Regions from separate parts of the Pandoraea vervacti genome, predicted to be linked through region 1. Evidence: predicted binding sites of a transcription regulator. Region 1 holds the regulator's gene; each other region holds the start of a gene.
The links. The regulator LexA, encoded in region 1, represses DNA repair genes until DNA is damaged. The targets are predictions, from matches to a motif close to ACTGTATNNNNATACAGT.
Positions count from the first base shown of each region.

Region 2: a site for LexA is predicted at 1,361-1,378, ahead of UC34_RS08435 (PA0069 family radical SAM protein). Genes of this name have one in related genera too.
Region 3: a site for LexA is predicted at 1,719-1,736, ahead of UC34_RS01755 (ATP-dependent helicase). Genes of this name have one in related genera too.
Region 4: a site for LexA is predicted at 2,531-2,548, ahead of dinB (DNA polymerase IV). Genes of this name have one in related genera too.

Region 1 covers NZ_CP010897.2:2,346,963-2,352,076, reverse strand. The annotation lists gene UC34_RS10655 (sulfate ABC transporter substrate-binding protein) at 1-165, opposite strand, end outside; gene UC34_RS10650 (TetR/AcrR family transcriptional regulator) at 326-964, opposite strand; gene UC34_RS10645 (FAD-dependent monooxygenase) at 1,019-1,402, shown strand; gene lexA (transcriptional repressor LexA) at 1,590-2,243, shown strand; gene UC34_RS10635 (hypothetical protein) at 2,428-2,868, shown strand; gene UC34_RS10630 (enoyl-CoA hydratase/isomerase family protein) at 3,008-4,120, opposite strand; gene typA (translational GTPase TypA) at 4,304-5,114, opposite strand, start outside.
Region 2 covers NZ_CP010897.2:1,872,048-1,877,161, reverse strand. The annotation lists gene UC34_RS08445 (TM2 domain-containing protein) at 1-315, shown strand, start outside; gene UC34_RS08440 (Rossmann-like and DUF2520 domain-containing protein) at 325-1,260, shown strand; gene UC34_RS08435 (PA0069 family radical SAM protein) at 1,456-2,634, shown strand; gene UC34_RS08430 (Lrp/AsnC ligand binding domain-containing protein) at 2,803-3,291, opposite strand; gene UC34_RS08425 (D-amino acid dehydrogenase) at 3,396-4,682, shown strand; gene ald (alanine dehydrogenase) at 4,784-5,114, shown strand, end outside.
Region 3 covers NZ_CP010897.2:395,559-400,672, reverse strand. The annotation lists gene UC34_RS01755 (ATP-dependent helicase) at 1-1,638, opposite strand, end outside; gene UC34_RS01750 (DUF72 domain-containing protein) at 1,825-2,772, shown strand; gene UC34_RS01745 (hypothetical protein) at 2,959-3,519, shown strand; gene UC34_RS01740 (hypothetical protein) at 3,530-4,126, shown strand; gene UC34_RS01735 (catalase) at 4,182-5,114, opposite strand, start outside.
Region 4 covers NZ_CP010897.2:1,907,166-1,912,279, forward strand. The annotation lists gene UC34_RS08585 (CaiB/BaiF CoA transferase family protein) at 1-278, shown strand, start outside; gene UC34_RS08590 (CaiB/BaiF CoA transferase family protein) at 387-1,469, shown strand; gene UC34_RS08595 (hypothetical protein) at 1,739-2,464, shown strand; gene dinB (DNA polymerase IV) at 2,565-3,692, shown strand; gene UC34_RS08605 (MgtC/SapB family protein) at 3,718-4,242, shown strand; gene UC34_RS08610 (hypothetical protein) at 4,497-4,952, opposite strand; gene UC34_RS08615 (cryptochrome/photolyase family protein) at 5,086-5,114, shown strand, end outside.

The DNA.
Region 1 (5,114 bases):
CGCCTTGTTGTAGTCGGCGTACAGCTCACGCGTCGGGTCGTACGACACGTTGAGCAGCGAAAGACTGGCTGCGTGCGCCTGAATCGTCATGCTGGCGGCCAACGCCAGACCGCCCAGTGCGACTGCCAGCTTCTTAGCTTTCCATCCCCGTGCTGCTTTGCTCATGACTTGCACTCCTTGTTTGCTTCTCGTGTGTAGGAGGCCAGTCTATGAGCGCGTCTAAATAATTAAAAATAATATTTTCGCTTTTGTTTATGCCGGAATAAGGATTAGAGAATTTGTGCTGATGAATTCCGCCAGCACGGCCCCGCCGAGCGGCGCCCGCTCAGACGTACGGGGAGTCCGCCAACGCGGCCTGAAGCCCCCTCGCGCCTTGATCCACAAGGCTCAGGAAGCTTTTCTGCGCGTGCGACGTGTCCTGCGTGTCGGCGAAAACCCGGTGTCCATGAAGGAACGCCACCGTCCACGCCGCCAACAGCAAACCGGCCGCCAGCCGGGCCTGCACGTCGGTCGCGGGCCGCCCCGCGCTTTCGGCGAGCGCTTGTGCCACGACGTCGGCCAATTCGTCGCGAATGGCACGGGCTCGCGCCTTGAGCGTCTCGCTGCCCTCGATGGTGCGCACGAATCCCTGACTCCGGGCCGAAAAGTCGACGAATGGGCTGCCCTGCGCCACTAACCGGTGCGCGAGCAAACGCAACGCTTCGAGCGCAGACACGCCCGGCTCGCGCGCACGTATCGCCTCACGTAGCGCTTCACGCCCCTCTTCGTCCCGGTCGAAGAACATGTCTTCCTTGCGCGGGAAGTGGTTGAAAACCGTCATGCGCCCGACATCGGCCGCCGCAGCGATCTGATCCACCGTCACGTGATCGAAGCCGTGCTCATGGAAAAGCCGCGTTGCGGCATTGGAAATGCCCTGCCGCGTGGCAAGGCGCTTGCGTGATCTCAAATCGGTTGGCGTTGACATGTCGCTCCTGATGACCCAGTTTACATGTACTCAGTACATATTTATACGAAGTATATGACAAACCCCATCGATGTTGTGGTGGCTGGCGCGGGACCGGTCGGTCTACTCAGCGCGATCGAACTGACGCTCGGCGGCGCCCGCGCGCTCGTGCTCGAACGGCTGTCCTCGCCGAGCGATGCGATGAAGGCGCTGTCGTTCGGGCCGTTGGCGGGCGAAGCCCTGTTACGCCGCGGCATGCGTCAGGCGATGCAAGCGGCGCAGGCGCGTAACGCCGACGCCATGCGCGCGTTTTCCGAACAGACCGGCTCTGACCTTCGCGTACGTGCCTCGAAGTTTAATGGTCATTTCGCCGGGCTTTCCCTCATTCGGCGTGACGCGCAGGCCGACCCCGAACGTCGGCCTCGCCATGTCGACCAGCCGAGACGTCGACCATCCTGAACGGTTAGGTCCGGTCGGCTGGAACCGTACGCCGCACGGGGTGTTCTGTTACGGCCCGGTCCCGCTGGAGACATACACCGCCGAGCGCCGTCCGGGCGGAACTTCATGCACTACATGAAGTTTTCCCTTGCCTTTTTGCAAACACTGTACAAAAATACAGCCACCTGTGCTTCCATACAGTGATGCCATGATCAAACTTACCGCCCGTCAACAGCAGGTCTACGAACTGGTTCAGCAAGCGATCGAACGCACCGGCTTTCCGCCCACGCGCGCGGAGATCGCAGCGGAACTGGGCTTCTCTTCCGCCAACGCCGCGGAGGAGCACCTGCGGGCGCTGGCGCGCAAAGGCGTGATCGAACTGGCCGCCGGTCAATCGCGCGGCATTCGCCTCAAGCGTCTGGACGAAGCCGGCGGCTCGCATCAGTTCACGCTCCCGCACATGGGCCTGATGCAGTTGTCGCTGCCGCTCGTGGGGCGCGTCGCTGCGGGTAGCCCGATTCTGGCGCAAGAGCACATCGAACGTAACTTCCAGTGCGATCCGAACATGTTCGCACGCCAGCCCGATTACCTGTTGAAGGTACGCGGGATGTCGATGCGCGACGCAGGCATTCTCGACGGCGACCTGCTCGCCGTGCAGAAAGCGGCGGACGCGCGCGAAGGCCAGATCGTTGTGGCTCGAATCGGCGACGACGTGACCGTCAAACGTTTTCATCGCGTGAAGGGCGGCGTCGAACTGATCGCCGAGAACCCTGACTTCGAGAACATCAATGTCGACGAAGGCAGCGGTGATTTCGCGCTGGAAGGGATCGCGGTCGGCTTGATCCGCAACAACGATCTCTGATCGTTCAGCGCGAACGAAGGGGCGACGTGATCTGACGCTTCGCCCCGCTCCCTGAAGATTTGCATTTCCGACTGCGCCGGGCTGGGTCCGGCGCCCGGGCCCTGCTGCGCCTTCGATTTGTGAAAGCGATGCGAAACGCAGCAAGGCACGTCCCTCTGACCCGCATTGGAACAAGGATCGCATCATGGCTCGACTTTTTGGTTTGCTGCGCACGTCTCTTGGTCAACCGCGCGTGAGTGTGTCATCGCAGACGTCACAGACGCCGCAGTCGCGCCTGTCGGCGGTCTACGGTCTCTCGGCGCTGTCTGGGCCGTTCGCGTCGTCGCCCGCCATCGCCCGCTCGTATACCGTACCGGCGCGCACGCGTCCGACAGCACTGCCGCGCACGATCGCGGCAGCGATGGCATCGGCCTCGCGTCGCCCCTGCCCCGCAGGAAAAGCCGTCAAGGCGTCGCGTAATGTGCGGGAGCAACAGGCGCGTCGCGACGTGAACATGAGTGACGAGAGCCATGACGTGCGCGTGTATCGCGACGTGTCGCACATCGTCATGGTCGGCACCATTGCCGATATCTGCCGCAAACTGGATCAGGCCGTCGGCGAACAATTCTGTCAGGCAGCGGTGTAACGCGCCCAAGGATGCGGCAAACAAACCATCACTCTGCAAAGGCGTGATGCAAACGATTCGCCCGCCATGATGGCGGGCGGTAACAGCGGTCAGTTGCGTCGCATTGCAAGCGGAGATGTCCGGGCCATCAAACCGCGAGTCACTTGCCCAGATCGCGCAGCGGGTTGTCGGCGCCTTGACGGTCACCGTCGAAGAATCGCTTGATATCTTCCGCTTTTACGGCTTCGATGCTCGGGTGCTGCCATTGCGGTTTGTGGTCCTTGTCGATCACCATGGCGCGAATGCCCTCCACGCCTTCCGCCCCCGTGCGGCCGTCGAGATTGAAGACGCTGCGCATCATCAGCCACTCTTCACGCAACTCGTCCGCGAGCGAGCGCTTTCGGGCGCGCCGCACCTGTTCAAGCGATACGCACACCATCAGCGGCGAACGCTTCGTGCGCAGCAAATCCTCCGTTTCTTCCGCCCAACCCGAATACTCGCAACGCGCCTCCAGCTTCAACGCCTTGAGGATGGCGGGCATATCGGGCAAACCGAAATGCGCGTCGATGACATCGCGCAGCGGGGCCAGCTTGCCCGGCGCGAGGCCCGGCGGCGGCAGGCTTTCGCGGCAGAAAGTGCGCGCGGCGTCGAGCACCGCTTCGCCGTCCTGCCAGTCGCCACTCGCGAGATGCTCACAAAGTGCGGGCAAGGACCCGCGCGGCAGCACCACGTCGGCCAGACCGATTTCGCAAGCATCCACGGCGCCGAACACAATCCCCGTCGTGCCGAGATACTCACCGAGGTGTCCGGCAAGGTTGGCGAGAAAGAAGCCACCGCCCACATCCGGGAACAGGCCAATGGCCGTCTCCGGCATCGCCATGCGTGTGGCTTCCGTCACGATGCGCAGCGCCGCGCCCTGCGAGATACCCATGCCGCCCCCCATGACCACGCCGTCCATCAGTGCGATATAGGGCTTTGGATATGACGCGATGGTGTAGTTCAGCGCGTACTCGTCGGTAAAGAAATCCATGATGTCCGTGCGACCGGCACTGATGGCTTCATGGAAATAACGAATGTCGCCACCGGCGCACAGGCCCTTCTCGCCCTCCCCCTGGAGCACAACACCCAGTATCTTCGGGTCGTCTCGCCACTCGGCGAGCGCCGTCGCCATGGCGCGAATCATGTCGTGCGACAGCGCATTGAGCGCTTTCGGGCGATTCAGGGTAATGAAGCCGATACGGCCACGAACGTCAGTGCGGAGAAAATCGGTCATGTCTGGCGTGTGCTCCAGAAACGTCAACGAATGGGGGAAAGGACGACATCAAGGGAAAAACTGGCGCTCGGGTTGCGCTCCAAAAAGCAAAAAGCCGGCGCAAGGCACCGGCTCTTCTTCCAACAGTCTGGTCTCGCGACGCGACGGACCGAAGTCCGCAGCGCCGCCATTCCATCGCCGGCTTTACTTCTCTTCGCGCGAAGCGCGCTTGCGCTCGTGTTCCTTCAGGAAACGCTTGCGCAGGCGAATCGTCTGCGGCGTGACTTCGACCAGTTCGTCGTCGTCGATGAATTCCACAGCGTATTCAAGGTTCAGCGCGATCGGCGGCACCAGACGCACGGCTTCGTCGGTCCCCGACGCACGCACGTTCGTCAACTGTTTGCCCTTGATCGGGTTGACCACGAGATCGTTGTCACGGCTGTGGATGCCGATGATCATGCCTTCGTACAGGGCGTCGCCCGGCGACACGAACATACGACCGCGATCTTGCAGTTTCCACAGCGCGTAGGCCACGGCGGCGCCGTCGTCCTGCGAAATCAGCACGCCATTGCGACGCTCGCCCAGCGAACCATCCTTGAGCGGTGCGTAAGCATCGAAAATATGGCTCATCAGGCCCGTACCACGGGTCATCGACAGGAAGTCGCCCTGGAAGCCGATCAGACCACGCGCCGGAATGCGATATTCCAGGCGCGTGCGGCCACGGCCGTCCGACACCATGTCCAGCATTTCGCCCTTGCGACGGCCGATTTCTTCCATGACCGCGCCCTGGTGCTCGTCTTCCAGGTCGATGGTCAGCATTTCGTACGGCTCGTGCTTCACGCCGTCGATTTCCTTGAGCACCACGCGCGGGCGCGACACGGCCAGTTCATAGCCTTCGCGACGCATGTTCTCGATAAGAATCGTCAGGTGCAGTTCGCCACGGCCCGACACTTCGAAGACGGAATCCTCATCGGTGTCCTTCACGCGCAGCGCCACGTTGTGATTCAGTTCCTTG
Region 2 (5,114 bases), 470 kb from region 1:
TGCGGGGTGGCAGGTTGGGGGCTGCTTGTGACGAGCGAACTGCATTCCCCGGCGGGATGGGTCTTGACGGTTCTCGGCGCCATCTCGCTGTTTTCGGCGTTTCTCGCCGCGATCGTCTACGGACTTCGCCCGGATGAGCGCTGGAACGCACAATTCAACACTCGGGTCACGACCAAGTCCCGTTCGGGCTGGGTCGCCGTCATCATCGTCAGCGTGTCGTTGTTTGTCGGCGCCATGCTGATGATGGTCGGCTTCGCCGTGGCGTTCCAGACGTACTTCGAAATCCACGACACACCGAATCGCCTGTCTCAGTAGGACCCGATTGTGACGCTCACTTCGCCACCACTCCCGCCCCGGCCGACGCTGGGCTTCATTGGTGCGGGACGTGTCGCCAGCGCTCTGGCGCGGGCTGCCGTCAGGGCCGGATATGAAGTGCCCGTCATTGCCAGCCGCCGCAGGGAAAACACCGAGCGTGTCGCAGCGGCGCTGCGTGATTGCCACCCACTGACCGTTGACCGCCCCGGTGACATGAACGCTGTCTTTTCGCGTGCCGACGTGATTTTTCTCACGGTTCCCGACGACGCCATTGCCGAATGCGCGGAGCACCTCACGCCTCGCGCCGGTCAGGCGCTCGTGCACTGCAGCGGAGCATCCGAAGTCGACCTGCTTGCGCCTGCAGCGAAGCACGGCGGACAAATCGGCGGATTCCATCCGCTGTTTCTCTTTGCGGGACTGGACGATGACGCAACTCGCCTGCCGGGCAGCGCGATCGCGATCGAGGCTGAAGCGCCGCTGAACGAAGTGCTTCAACGTCTCGCGAGCGACATGGGGTGTCGCACCCTGTCGATTCCTGCGGGCGAGCGTATGCGATATCACGCGGGTGCCAACTACGCCGCCAGCTTTCTGCTTTGCCTTCTCGACGAAGCAACGCATCTGTGGAAGGCGATCGGTCTCCCGACGGAAGACGCCCGAGACGCGATGTGGCCTCTCGTGATGGGGACGCTCAACGCCGCGCGCGAGCGCGGGCTCTCGGGCGCGCTGGCCGGGCCGGTGTCGCGCGGCGATGCCGGCATCGTCACCCGACACACGGAAGCGCTTGCCGCAATGGGGGGCAACCACGCGACCCTGTACTCCCTGCTCACCCAGCGAGCCATCCACCTCGCCCGGCAACGCCCCAACGCCGACGACACGGCGCTCGATGCCATTGCGCGAGCCATCGCCCCGTATATTCCCCCCGTGGCTCCCGAGCGCGACGCATAACCTCGCCCAAGACGCCCACGCCTTCCAGCCCGCCACTGCCATAGGCACGCTCACCGCCATTGCGGCTGCATTCGTTGTCATCTTTCGTCTCCGTCAAAATACTGTATAAAAACACAGTATAATGACAGCCATCCCCTGCGGCTGCTTCCAATGCGTCACAGGGTCGCCATTCAGGAGACGACCAGGAGACGAACCATGGCATCCTCATTCGCGCCGCCCCCGTCGCGCAAGGGCCGAGGCGCTACGGCCAATCTCGAATCGCGCTTCTCCGAATTTCGTCGCGAAAGCGACGAGAATCGCCACGAATCAGACGCGGCCCAGGAATGCGAAGTCAAATTCGTCACCCAGGTCGCGCTGGAGACCGCACGAACGATTATTTCCCGCAACACGTCGCCCGACATTCCATTCGACCGCTCGATCAATCCCTATCGAGGGTGCGAGCACGGCTGCACGTACTGCTTTGCGCGGCCAACACACGCCTATCTCGGCCTTTCCCCAGGACTCGACTTCGAAACGCGTCTGTACGCCAAGCACAACGCCGCCGAACGTCTCGATGCCGAATTGCGCAAGCGCGGATACCAACCCGCCCTGCTCGCACTGGGCGCGAACACCGACCCCTACCAACCGATAGAGCGGGAGTACGGCATCACGCGAGGTGTGCTTGAAGTGCTTGAGCGCTTTGGCCACCCGGTGGGCATTACCACCAAATCCGCACTTGTCACTCGGGACATCGACATCCTGTCGCGGATGGCCGAGCGCGGACTTGCCAGGGTTTTCATTTCGGTGGGAACGCTCGACGCGGAGATCGCTCGCAAGATGGAGCCCCGCGCCAATACGCCGCCCAAGCGTATCGAAGCCATTCGCAAGTTGACGAGCGCCGGCATCCCGACAGGCGTGATCGTGGCACCGATCGTGCCCGCCCTCACCGACTTCGACATCGAACGTGTCCTAACGACGGCAGCCGCAGCGGGTGCGACGTACGCCGGCTACGTGATGTTGCGACTTCCGAGAGAAGTTCATGACGTATTCGTCGATTGGCTCGAAGCCAATTACCCATTGCGGGCGCGCCATGTGATAAGCCTGATCGAGCAAGTCCGCGATGGCAAACACAATAGTGCCGAGTTTGGAACGCGTATGCGGGGGACTGGCCTGCATGCCGAGTTGATTCGCCAGCGCTTCCACCTGGCAGCCCGCAAGTTGGGACTAAACCAGGCGCGCCCGCCATTGAGAGTGGATCAGTTTCGCGTGCCCGACCGACCGCCCGGCGATCTGGTCACGAACGGCCGCGACACGTCGGTCGGTACAACGACGCGGCGCGGTTCAACGGGCCCTGAATCCACCGGCAAAGTCGACCCGCAACTGCCGCTCTTCTGACAGACTGTCAAACACGGCGCCGCAGCGTGCGCCCCTGGCGCGGCGGAAAACGCGGGTCGATGCAGCCGCAACGCGCAAATCGATAAATCCGACTATCGACCGTTCCCCTCCCGATCCAGGTCGCAAAGCGGCAGTCCTGCGTGTCCCCCCATGGCGCCCATGTCGGCGTCACTCCTCGATGTGCACCGTGAGCGTTTCCTTGATCTCCTCCATCACCACGTAGCTTTTCGACTGCACGGCACCCGGCAGTTGCAAAAGAATGTCGCCCAGCAACTTGCGGTACTCGGACATCTCACGAATTCGCGCCTTGATCAGGTAGTCGAAGTCGCCGGAGATCAGGTGACACTCCATGACTTCCGGAATGCGCAGCACCTCCCGGCGAAACTGATCGAACATGTTGCCGGACTTGTGATCCAGCGTGATCTCCACGAAAACCAGCAATGCCGCCCCGAGCGCCGCCGGGTTCACTCGGGCGAAGTACCCCATGATCACGCCATCGCGTTCCATGCGCTTCACGCGTTCGATACACGGTGTTATCGACAGGCCCACCTGTTCGGACAGGTCCTTCATGGACATCCGGCCGTCTTGCTGGAGCAGCGTCAGAATCCGCCGATCGAGCCGGTCCAGCGTGCGAACCGATTGCTGCTGCACTCTCATGATTAATTCCTGAATTCAGGCGATATACATTAACTAAACCTGCCTATCCGAGAATAGCATGCGAATTATTACTGCATAACTATGGTTTTACAGGAGTCAACGCAATGAAGGTCATCGTTCTCGGCAGCGGCGTCATCGGCGTTACCAGCGCCTACTACCTGGCAAAGGCCGGACATGACGTCACGGTGCTCGATCGTCAAGCGGGTCCGGCGCTCGAAACCAGCTTCGGCAACGCCGGCCAGATCTCGCCCGGTTACGCGTCGCCGTGGGCGGCTCCGGGGATTCCGACCAAGGCCATGAAATGGCTGTTCCAGAAGCACGCACCGCTCGCCATTCGCCCGGACGGCACGCTCACGCAATTGAAGTGGCTCTATCAGATGCTGCGCAATTGCACGCCCGAGCGTTATGCCGTCAATAAGGAACGCATGGTGCGAATCGCTGAATACAGCCGCGACTGCTTGCGCGAACTGCGGGCCGAAACGGGGATCGCCTATGAAGGCCGTCAGGCCGGCACGCTGCAACTCTTCCGTACGGAAGAGCAACTGGCCAATGCCGCGCGCGACATTGCCGTACTCGAAGAGGCAGGCGTGCCGTTCGAGTTACTCGATAGTAAGGCGCTGGCCGGCGCCGAGCCTGCATTGGCTACCGTCGCCCATAAGTTGACCGGTGGCCTGCGCCTGCCGAACGACGAGACCGGCGATTGCCAGTTGTTCACCACGCGACTGGCGGCCATGGCCGAAGCGCTTGGCGTGAAGTTCCGTTACGACATGCCGATCGATGGACTCAGCGTGGCTGGCGACAAGATCGAGGGCGTGGTTTGCGCGGGGATGCTCCAACGTGCGGACGCCTACGTCGTTGCGCTCGGTTCGTATTCCACCTCGTTCCTGCGCGGCATCGTTGACATCCCCGTGTATCCGCTCAAGGGGTACTCGATCACCGTGCCAATCGTCGACGCCTCGCGCGCTCCGGTCTCGACCATCCTGGATGAAACCTACAAGATCGCCGTGACGCGTTTCGACGACCGCATCCGCGTTGGCGGCATGGCCGAAGTCGTCGGATACAACAAGGCGCTCAATCCGGCACGTCGCGCTACGCTCGAAATGGTGGTCAACGACCTTTATCCGGGCGCCGGCAATACGGCACAAGCGTCTTTCTGGACGGGCTTGCGCCCCATGACACCGGACGGTACGCCGATTGTCGGTGCCACGTCGCTGCGTAATCTGTTCCTGAATACCGGACACGGGACGCTGGGGTGGACGATGTCGTGCGGCTCGGGTCAGTTGCTGGCCGATCTGATGTCCGGACGTCGCCCCGCCATCCTTGCGGACGACCTGTCCGTGGCGCGCTACAGCGGCGCGTCGGAGGCGCAGGCCCAACCGGCCTTCGCCTGATTTGCGAAACGGCACCTTCGGGTGCCGTTTTTGTTTGTCGTTGCCGCATTGTCATACCGGTTGTTTGCTGTTCCAACAAAACACAACACAGGAGACGCATCATGAAGATCGGTGTACCCAAGGAGATCAAGAACCACGAATATCGCGTAGGCATGACGCCCGCAGCCGTACGCGAAGTGGTGGCACGCGGGCACGAGGTGTGGATCGAGTCGCAAGCCGGCGAAGGTATCGGCATGGACGATACGATCTACGCCGCTGCCGGTGCACGCATCGCCGCCAACGCCGTCGATGTCTTCGACCGTGCCGAGCTGATCGTCAAGGTCAAGGAACCTCAAGCGATCGAACGCGCACGCTTGCGCCCCCACCACACACTGTTCACCTATCTTCACCTCGCCCCCGACGCGGAACAGACGCGCGACCTGATCAAGAGCG
Region 3 (5,114 bases), 2.0 Mb from region 1:
CGTAAGTTCGGTCAGGAACTGCTCGCGCGAACCGTAAGTGTTTGCAATGCGTGCGAGTTGTTCGAGATCGGCTTGCCGCACGGCGGCGTCGTCAAAGCGTTGCGCGAGCAACGGCGAATACCAGCGCAGTGCCAGATCGACGTCCGCCGGCCACGCGAGACGCGTGTCGTGCAACACCATGAAGACCTCGACGAACGCGCGCCACTCCGTCGTGGCGGCCGCGGGAGGTTTGAACGCTGCCAGCACCTGGGCGGGCGTTGCAGATTGCGCCATCGCATCGAGCAGCCGTGTCGCGCTCACCGGGCCGATACCCGGAATCAACTGTGCGACGCGAAACCCCGACAGGCGGCTCGCCGGGTTGTGCGCCCAGCGCAGAATCGACAGCATGTCCTTCACATGCGCTGCTTCGAGAAACTTCAACCCACCGAATTTCACGAACGGAATATTGCGACGCGTGAGTTCGAGCTCCAGCGCGGCGCTATGGCTGCCGGTACGAAACAACACCGCCTGCTGCGTGAGCCGGGTGCCCGTCTCGCGCTGGGCCAGCACCTGATCGGCGACCCAGCGCGCCTGCCCCGATTCATCGCTCACGTTCACGAGCTGCGGCAGACGTGACGATGGCCGGTCCGTCCACAGCGCCTTGGCATAGCGCTCGCTCGACTCGGCGATGACGGCATTGGACGCATCGAGAATCGGTTGCGTCGAACGATAGTTGCGCTCCAGCGTGACCACATGCGCCGGCTCGGCGAACTGCCCGGGAAAGTCGAGGATGTTGCGGATTGTTGCCGCACGGAAGGCGTAAATCGATTGCGCGTCATCACCCACCACCGTGAGACCGCGCCCTTGCGGCTTCATCGACAACAGAATCTGCGCCTGCAAGCGGTTCGTATCCTGGTATTCGTCGACGAGTACGTGATCGAAACGCGCGTCGAGTTCGCGCGCAAGTTCCGGTGCCCCCATCGTCTCCGCCCAGTACAACAGCAGATCGTCGTAATCGAGCACATGCTGCGCCTGCTTCGCGTCGACATACGCCCCGAAGAGCTGCTTGAGTTGGCCTTCCCACTGCGCGCACCACGGAAAATGCTTCGCCAGGACGTCTCCAAGCGGGGCCTGACTGTTCACCACGCGCGAATAGATCGTCAGGCAAGTGCCCTTGAGCGGAAAGCGCGACTGCGTGGCCGAAAATCCCAGTTCGTGACGCACCAGACCGAGCAGATCTTCGGCATCGCTGCGGTCATGAATGGTGAACGCCTCCGACAGGCCGATGCGCGGTGCAAAGTCGCGCAACAACCGTGCGCCGATCGCGTGAAACGTTCCCGCCCAAGGCAGCGACGGCGGCTGCGTCGATGACAGCCCCAGCACCTTTTGCAGCACCGCGCCCACACGTCGCTCCATTTCGTTCGCCGCACGGCGCGAGAACGTCAGAAGCAGAATGCGGTTCGGATCGGCGCCGCGCACGATCAGGTTGGCAACGCGGTGGGCGAGCGTACTCGTCTTGCCCGACCCCGCCCCGGCAATGACGAGCAGCGGGCCGCCCGGCGTGCCATCGTCGCCCACGCCATAGTCGACCGCTTCGCGCTGGCGGTCATTCAGTTCGGCCCATGGGTCGCGGGCGGTAGCGCTCGGCTGTTCGGACATGCAAGTTAGCGAAAGAACCACGGAAATACGCACATAAGCAGACGAAACGTGCCGCTTCTGTACGAGGACGCCTTAAGAATACTGTATATTTATACATTATAACGATGGGTTTGACGCCCATCGAGCCTCCCGCGAATTTAAGACGAATCCTCTCCGCTTCTTCCTATTTCTCCATTGCGGCCCCTGATGACGATTCGCATCGGTACATCGTCCTGGACCGATCCCACGCTCATCGCGTGCGGACGGTTCTATCCGCCCGGCGTCTCTACGCCGGAAGCACGCTTGCGCCATTACGCATCGACGTTCGATCTGGTGGAGGTCGACAGCAGCTATTACCGCCTGCCCGATGCCGGCGTCGCATGGCGATGGGCACAACGCACCCCCTCGTCGTTTCGCTTTCACATCAAGGCGTTTCGGGCCTTCACCGGCCACACCACCGCACTGAATGCGTTTCCGAAGGACATCGCGCGGGCGCTGGGCGCAAGCGCGTCGGACGCGTCGGAGGATTCCCCCGCGACGCAGGGCATTCAAATCGCAGCCAGCGACATTCCGTCCGAGCTGCGAGACGAGTTGTGGCGTCGCTATCTGAGCGCCGTCGAGCCGCTGCGCCAGAGCGGGAAACTGAGCGCGATTCACTTTCAGTTTTCACCACGCGTGCAAAACGATCCGGCCGGGCGCGCCCTTGTCTTCGAGACGGCACGGCGACTGGATGGCGAGCGTCACGTCGTCGAATTTCGCCATCGCAGCTGGTTCGATAGCCCGTCGCGCGAAACCGCGACGCTGGCAATGCTTCGCGAGACGGGCGCAGCGCACACCATCGTCGACAGCCCGGTCGGGTTCGACAATACGGTGCCCGCCGTGTGGGCGACCACACGCGACGATCTCTGCGTGGTCCGCCTGCATGGGCGCAACGCCGCCGCGTGGAATCGCCAGGGCATCACGGCGTCGTCAGGTCGCTTCGTCTACGAGTACAGCGCGAGTGAGCTGATCGACATCTCCGCACGAGTCGAACGAATCGCCGCGCTCGCCGATGACACCCACGTGCTCTTCAATACCAACCACGAAGACCAGGGCATGAAGAACGCCTCGGCGTTTCAGCGGGCGCTGGCCGATCTGGCCCGCCCCGGACATTAGGCGAGACGCCCGGTGTCAGGCCGACATCCCGCTGCACGAAGCGCGCACACTCACAACGCGTGACGTTTTTCCGCCGAAATCGAGACAAAAAGCCGAACCGCATCGGCCAATTCCGATAAATCGGCCGCTTGCCGTTTCCCAGCCATTTGCGCCTCTAGAATCGCCCTGAGATTCACGGAGAACGGCATGGTCGCAGACAGGGAATACATCGAACGCGTGAGAGGGTATGGGTGGAAGGATGTCGACGGATTATGGCGCGACGTCAAGCAATGCTCGACACCGGGTTGGGATGCGGGCAAGGCGCTGGAATATCTGGTGCTGAAGGGGTTCGAGCTTAGCGGGGCCAAGGTCCGATGGCCATTCAGGGTGTTGCACGAGGACCGAAAGGTCATCGAGCAGGTCGACGGCATGATTTATTCCGAAGGCATCGCGGCCATTGTCGAATGCAAGGACTATTCAAAGCCGGCCACACGTACGAAACGAGCCGCCAGCAAGGAGCCCATCGCGACCTTGCTCGCGCATCTGATGCGACGCCCTTCGTCGCTAATCGGTTGCCTGTTCGTGAGCGGCAACTATTCGGACACAGCACAGAACCTGGTCAATTCCATCAAACCTGCCACGATCCTCTGCTGGAGCGGGAGCGACATCGAGTACTGCCTCGAACGGCGGGATTTCGCGTTGGGACTTAAGCGCAAGTACCGGGCGTGCATGGAGGAAGGCGCGCACTGCATGAGTTGCGCAGACTAAGGAGAGTCACATGGAAATACTTCGAAGCATCGTTTGCCCGTCCGAGGACGCGATTGCATTTCTTCAGGCGTGGATGCCCGGAGCGCTCGTGAAATCGTCACGCTTTTATTGCCCCACGACATTGAGCGACGTCCCGACGACCGCTCGCGACGTCATCTATCTGCGAGAGCTCCAGACGCTCGTGATTCACGACGTCCGCTCGACGCATCCGAGCGTCATCGATGATCAAGAAGATCGCACCAAGGACCTGCTGACGATTAACGCATCAAGCGAGCAGTTCGAAATCGTCGTCGTTGCACCTACGCTCTTCATCATGCTTTTCGAAACGCAGGAGGTATTCCAGACGGTATTCGGACATCGCGCCAACGAATATCTGAATTTAATGGGAAGCTACGATCCGGAGCGCGCCATTCGGGAAGCCGGCACGAGCGTGCGCGAAATCATCGCGAACTTCGATAGCGCCACACTCGACAGATTGCGTAACACCATCACGGCGAAACGGATTCTGCAGGGCATCGCCATACTGGATGCCAAGCCATTCGCCGCGGTAAATGGCGGCGACTATGTCGTGCATCGTCGCCCGCCGCAATTTCGGCATTGGGACTAGCGCGCCGATGTCGGCGCGCTAGTCGATCACGTCGCTTTACTGCGCGAGTTTCACGCTACTTCTTCGCGTCCTTCACTGCCTTCTCGATACGTGCGCCGACGTCCGGATCGATTTTCTTCCAGTAGTCGAACGCGCGCTCCAGCACCGGACTGCGCACGCCGCCAAGCAGCGCCCCGGCCACGGTTTCGACGAGACGCGCTCGTGATGCGTCGTCGAACACGTTGCGAACGAGATCGCCGGGTTGCGAGAAATCGTCGTCGTCCTTGTGCAGCGTGTAGGCACTGCGGACCATGTCGCCATCCGATTCCCAGCCGTCTTCGGCCGCACCGGTCTGATCGGCGTACGGGCGTCCGGCGCTGTTCGGCACGTACACCGGCGCGTTGCCAGTGTGCTCGAACGTCATGTGGCCGTCGAACATGTAGGTATTCACCGGCACCTTCGGGCGGTTCACCGGCAACTGATGGAAGTTCGTGCCGATACGGTTGCGCTGTGCGTCGTTATAGGCGAATGCACGGCCAAGCAACATCTTGTCCGGCGACAGGCCAATGCCCGGCACCGTATTGCCCGGCGAGAATGCCGCCTGCTCGATCTGCGCGAAGAAGTTCTCCGGATTGCGGTTGAGCGTCATCTTGCCCACCTTGATCAGCGGATAGTCCTTGTGCGACCACGTTTTGGTCAGATCGAACGGATTGAAGCGATACTGCTTCGCTTGCGCATACGGCATGACCTGGACCGACAGGATCCAACTCGGATGTTCGCCTCGCGCGATGGCGTCGAACAGGTCGCGGCGATGGAAGTCGGCGTCCTGACCCGACATCGTGGCCGCTTCGGCGTTGGAGAAGAACGCCATGCCCTGCTCGGTGTGGAAGTGATACTTGACCCAGAACTTCTCGCCCTGCGCGTTCACCCACATGTAGGTGTGCGAACCATAGCCATTCATGTGACGCCAGGTACGCGGCAAGCCACGGTCGCCCATCAGATACGTGAC
Region 4 (5,114 bases), 440 kb from region 1:
ATGGCGAGTCCACGCAGGTGCCGCTGCTGCCCATCACCATGGCCGGGCAGCGGTTGCCGGCGCGTATGCCGTTGCCCGCGGCTGGGGAACACACAAACGACATTCTGCGGGATCTGGGATACCTCGATAGCCAGATTTCGCGCCTGTTGCGCGAGGGGGTGGTGGCGGGACCGGCGCTCGGGCCGATGCCGGACGATGCATCCGGTTCGGCAGATTCTGCCGATTCGGCCGATGCGGCCGGTCCCGTTTTTTGGAGCGATGGCGCGGGTCGCGGGTAGCACGGCGGTTTTCGGAAATGTCCGAGTCGCGTCGGCGTGTTACCCGCTTGCGGCGCAGGGCTCGGGCGCGGTACGGTGAGCCTATTCGCCGTCAACCACTTGCCCGCCATGACCCCATCGCCCGACTTTGCCAGTGCCCGTGAATCGTCCACGCCCGCTCAGCCGCCCGAGCGTCCCCTGTCGGGCGTGACGGTTCTGGATCTCACGCGTCTCCTGCCCGGTCCGCTTGCCGGGCTGCGTCTGGCGGAGATGGGCGCACACGTCATCAAGATCGAAGACAAGGGGGCAGGGGACTATGCCCGCGAGATGATGCTTGGCGATGGGCAAAGCCCGCCGAGCGCATTCTGGCGCCTGCTCAATCGAGGCAAGGCGGTGGAGCGGCTCGACCTCAAGCGAGATGCCGACCGATCCACCTTTCTGGCGCACATTGCTCATGCGGACATCCTGCTCGAAGGCTTCCGGCCGGGCGTGATGGCGCGCCTCGGTTTCGACTTCGAAACGCTGGCCCGCATCCGGCCGTCGCTGGTCATGGCGTCGATCTCAGGCTATGGCCAGCAAGGGCCGATGGCGCAGGCGGCCGGACACGACATCAACTATATCGGCTACGCGGGCGTGCTCGACCAACTCGGCGATGCAGGCGACGCTCCGATCATCCCGAACTTTCAGATCGGTGACCTGTACGGCGGAGCACAGGCGGCAGTGCAATCCGTGCTGGCTGCACTCGTGTCGGCGCAACGCACGGGGCGCGGGCGTTGGCTCGACATTTCCATGACGCATGAGGTGTTTCGCTCCAATCTCGTTCCGGCGGTGGCGCTGCACCGCCAGGGGCATGTGTCGCGCGCGGGGACCGACCTGCTCAACGGGGGCGTGCCTTGCTATCAGGTCTACCGCACGCTCGATGGTCGATACATGGCTGTGGGGGCGCTTGAGTTGAAGTTCTGGGAGACGCTGTGCGATGTGTTGGGGCGTAGCGATTGGAAGATGCGCCATTGGACGCTCGGACAAGCAGTGGGGGGCAAGGATGCGGCGGCGCTTCGCGCGGAGCTGGCTGCCGTGTTCGCCAGCGCATCACAGGCCGAGTGGACGGCAAGGTTCGCCGATGCGGATTGTTGTGTGACGCCAGTGCTTCGGCTGGAAGAGGCGATGGCGCATCCATTGTTTGCGAGCGCCCGCGATGCACTATTTCCGTAAGTCTCGTAGATCGGTGAGATTTGATCCGGTGCGGGTGCAAGGACGCGCGTATTGAATGGCGTTCACGAATGGCGCTACCGAATGGCGCTACCGAATGGCATTACCGACTGGCGTTACCGAATGTCACAATTTTTCAGGCATGGCGGGCGCGAAGCGAGGGCGTCGATCGCGTAGAGTCTTTGCTGACTCAAAACGACTTTCTCATGACCCGACGGCTCGCTTTGCCAAGACGACGACATTCGCTGCCTCACGCTATGCGACACCTTCCGATGGCGGTTGCCGTCATTGCGATGGGTGGCGTCGTGATGTGTGCGGGTTGTGCGTCGTATCAGGACGCGCCGGTCGATCGCGGCAAGGTGCGCTCGACGTCGATGACGACCGCGGATCTTGCGCAAACGGATATCAACCGCATGGCGACGCTGGGTATGCGGGCGAACCTGGAGAGCCTGTATCTGCTGGCGGACAAGCTCTACAAGCGCAACCCGCGGGAGTGGCGCAAGGGCGGGGCGGCGACTCAGGCCGACGCCATGTCACAGCTGCGCGCCGCCATTGAGGGGCGTCGCACGCTGACGGATTTGAAGGACTTGCGCGACGTGCGGGCATTGTCGCTTTCGCTCGACCCGGCGTTCGGCGGCGACCGCGTGGCGGCGTTCGTCTTCAGTCTTTCGGACACGATCATTGCTGCGCACGGCGGTACCACCGTGTTCTATCTGAGCGACGGGCTGGACGCACAGCGCATCTACAATGCCGCGCGCAACGTGGAAATTGCCGCCTGGCTGCTGGCTAGCCGACGCGACATGGCCGGAAAACCGCTGTTGCTGGCCAACGAAATCGCCGACGTCCGCAATGTCAGCTTCGAGCGCGAGTTCGGAAAAGTCATCGGCCGGCTGGATCTTCTTGCCGAGATGCTGGACGAGAAGTACCGGCGCGCGGGCATCGGCTACGTACAGAATTTGCTTGGCGCGCAGTTTCTTCAATTCTTGCCCGTGCGATGACGTGACATCGGCGCGATAGGATCGTACGCGGCGATGTCACGGATGGAGCGCGAAAAATGCGCAAATGCTGTATATTTGCACAGTGTTTTCGCCGCTTACCATGACCACCTCACTGCGCAAGATCATTCATTGCGACGCCGATTGTTTTTACGCTTCCGTCGAGATGCGTGACGACTCGTCGCTGCGCGGTATTCCGTTGGCGGTCGGCGGTCAGCCGGATCAGCGCGGCGTGGTCGCCACCTGCAATTACGAAGCGCGGGCGTTCGGCGTACGCTCGGCCATGCCGTCCGCACAGGCAGTCAAACTCTGCCCGGACTTGCGCATCATTGCGCCGTCGATGCACCGATACCAGGAAGCGTCGAGACGGATCATGGCGATTTATCGGGATTACACCGAACTCGTCGAACCGTTGTCGCTCGACGAGGCCTACCTCGACGTGACCGACAGCCAGCGTTGCGGAGGGTCGGCCACGTTAATCGCTCGCGAAATCCGGGCACGTATTGCCGCGGAGGTCGGTCTGACGGTGTCCGCGGGCGTGGGCCCCAACAAGTTCATCGCCAAGATCGCCAGCGATTGGCGCAAGCCCGACGGGCTGTTCGTCGTGAAACCGGGCGAAGTCGATGCGTTCGTCGCGGCGCTGCCGGTCGAACGGCTGTTCGGGGTGGGCAAGGTGACGGCCGAGAAGTTGCGTGCGCTCGGCGTCGATTCGTGTGCTGATCTGCGCGGCCATTCAATGGTGGATCTCACCGAACGTTTTGGCGTTTTCGGCCAGCGACTCTACGAGCGCTGTCGAGGCATCGATAACCGCGAGGTCAGTCCGGACCGTGAACGCAAATCCATCAGTGTGGAGACCACTTACACGCGAGATCTGCGAACGCTGGCCGAGTGTGAGACGGCACTGGCGCGGCTGCTTCGTCAGTTGGCCGAGCGCATCGGGCGGGCGCGTCGCAGCGAGCCGCTGGCTATCGCCAAGGTCTTCGTCAAAATTCGCTTCGCCGATTTTTCGAGAACGACGGCGGAGGCCGGCGCACTGGGTGTGGACCCGGCGCAGTGCCGTGAATTGCTGGCGCAAGCCGTGGGGCGCAAACGCCGCCCGGTCAGATTGTTGGGCGTTGGCGTGCGCATGCTCGAAGCGCAGGCAACGCGCCAACTGCGATTGTTCGACGACTGGGATGACACTACGCAAATTGGCCCGTCGTCGGGCGATAATGCGTCGACACAGATATAAATCGCGCAGACGAGCGAGGTGAGGGATGGCTGAGATCATCGAAGTCACATTGCGGCTCACGGCGGCATTGATACTTGGCGGACTTGTCGGGCTCAACCGGAATCTGCATCACAAGTCGGTCGGTTTGCGAACGCTTGCGATCGTCTCGTTCGGCTCGGCCCTGTTCGTGCTCGCCGTGGTGCCGTTTCCCGGAACGGCCCTGCCTTACGACAGCTCGTCCGTGAGCCGGGTGGTGCAGGGAATCGTCGCCGGCATCGGGTTTCTGGGAGCGGGTTGCATCATCCGGCCGAGTCATGGCGCGTCGGTGCACGGCTTTACGACAGCTGCGGCGCTGTGGAGCACGACCGGGATCGGCATTATTTGCGGTTTGGGGCGTTGGCATATCGCGCTGGTGGCGATGATATTGCTGCTTATCGTGCTGGCGCTCGGCGGGCGAATCGAATCGCTCGCGCACCGTTGGCTGGGGCACGACGAGCCGGACAGTCCGTCAACCGACGCGCACGCGTCGGCGCCGCATGCGCACGACGACAAGTCACCTCCACGCGGCTAATGCGAAAGACGCACATCGCTGCCCCCTTTGCCTGAACGTCTGGACAGAATCCTGCGGATACCGAAGAAAAATGCCCGCCGAAGCGGGCAAATGACGTTGTCGCAGTACCCCCAAAAGGACGTAAGAGGGCGATTTCATTTTGGTCACCTGCTGGTATTTCGCCAATCGGGGCTTGCCCGATTAGGGAAAGCACGTTCGGGTGACTACGTAATCAACGGTCAATCCGAATGCCCGATGCGGGCACACGTTCCGCTTCACTGAAGCGCGCGCAACTCCGTGGCGCGTGCGCGAGCGACCCGCAACCCGTCGGTTCGCAGGCTGAGCGTCGCGGCGTCGGCTTGTTGGGCGGCGTCGGATGCCGAGGTGTACGTCGCGATCGCCGCCTGACGCTCGCGCCGGAACCGTTCGGTAATCGGAGCGCACTCGGCGGCCGCTTCGTCGGCCAGCCGGATAGGGTCGGGCACCAGGTTGACGTAGCGGGCGACGTGACCGTAGAGGCAGGTGCGATATTGGTCGGCGGCCGCGTCGGCGGCAGCCAAATGCCGTTCGCGCACGGCTGCGGTGTCCGGGGCCGGCTGACGTGATGCCGATGCACCGGACGGGGGCTGAGCGGGCGCGGCGCAACCCACCAGAATCAGGGCGGCAGCGACGCTGCACAGGGCCGGCGCAACATGGCGGGCGCGGGCCAAAATCGGAAACTTCCGAGTCATGAAGTCAGCGAGGCCGATGGCGTAAAGTCCACGATCTCGCTATGGTACGGGATTTGGCGGATTCGTCCTGAATGCCGCGAAGATATCTGCGATTTCACCGGATCAAGGCGTGCGAGTGTCGCGCCAATCAGACATGAGCGAATTTCACAAAGGGCTGGTTTG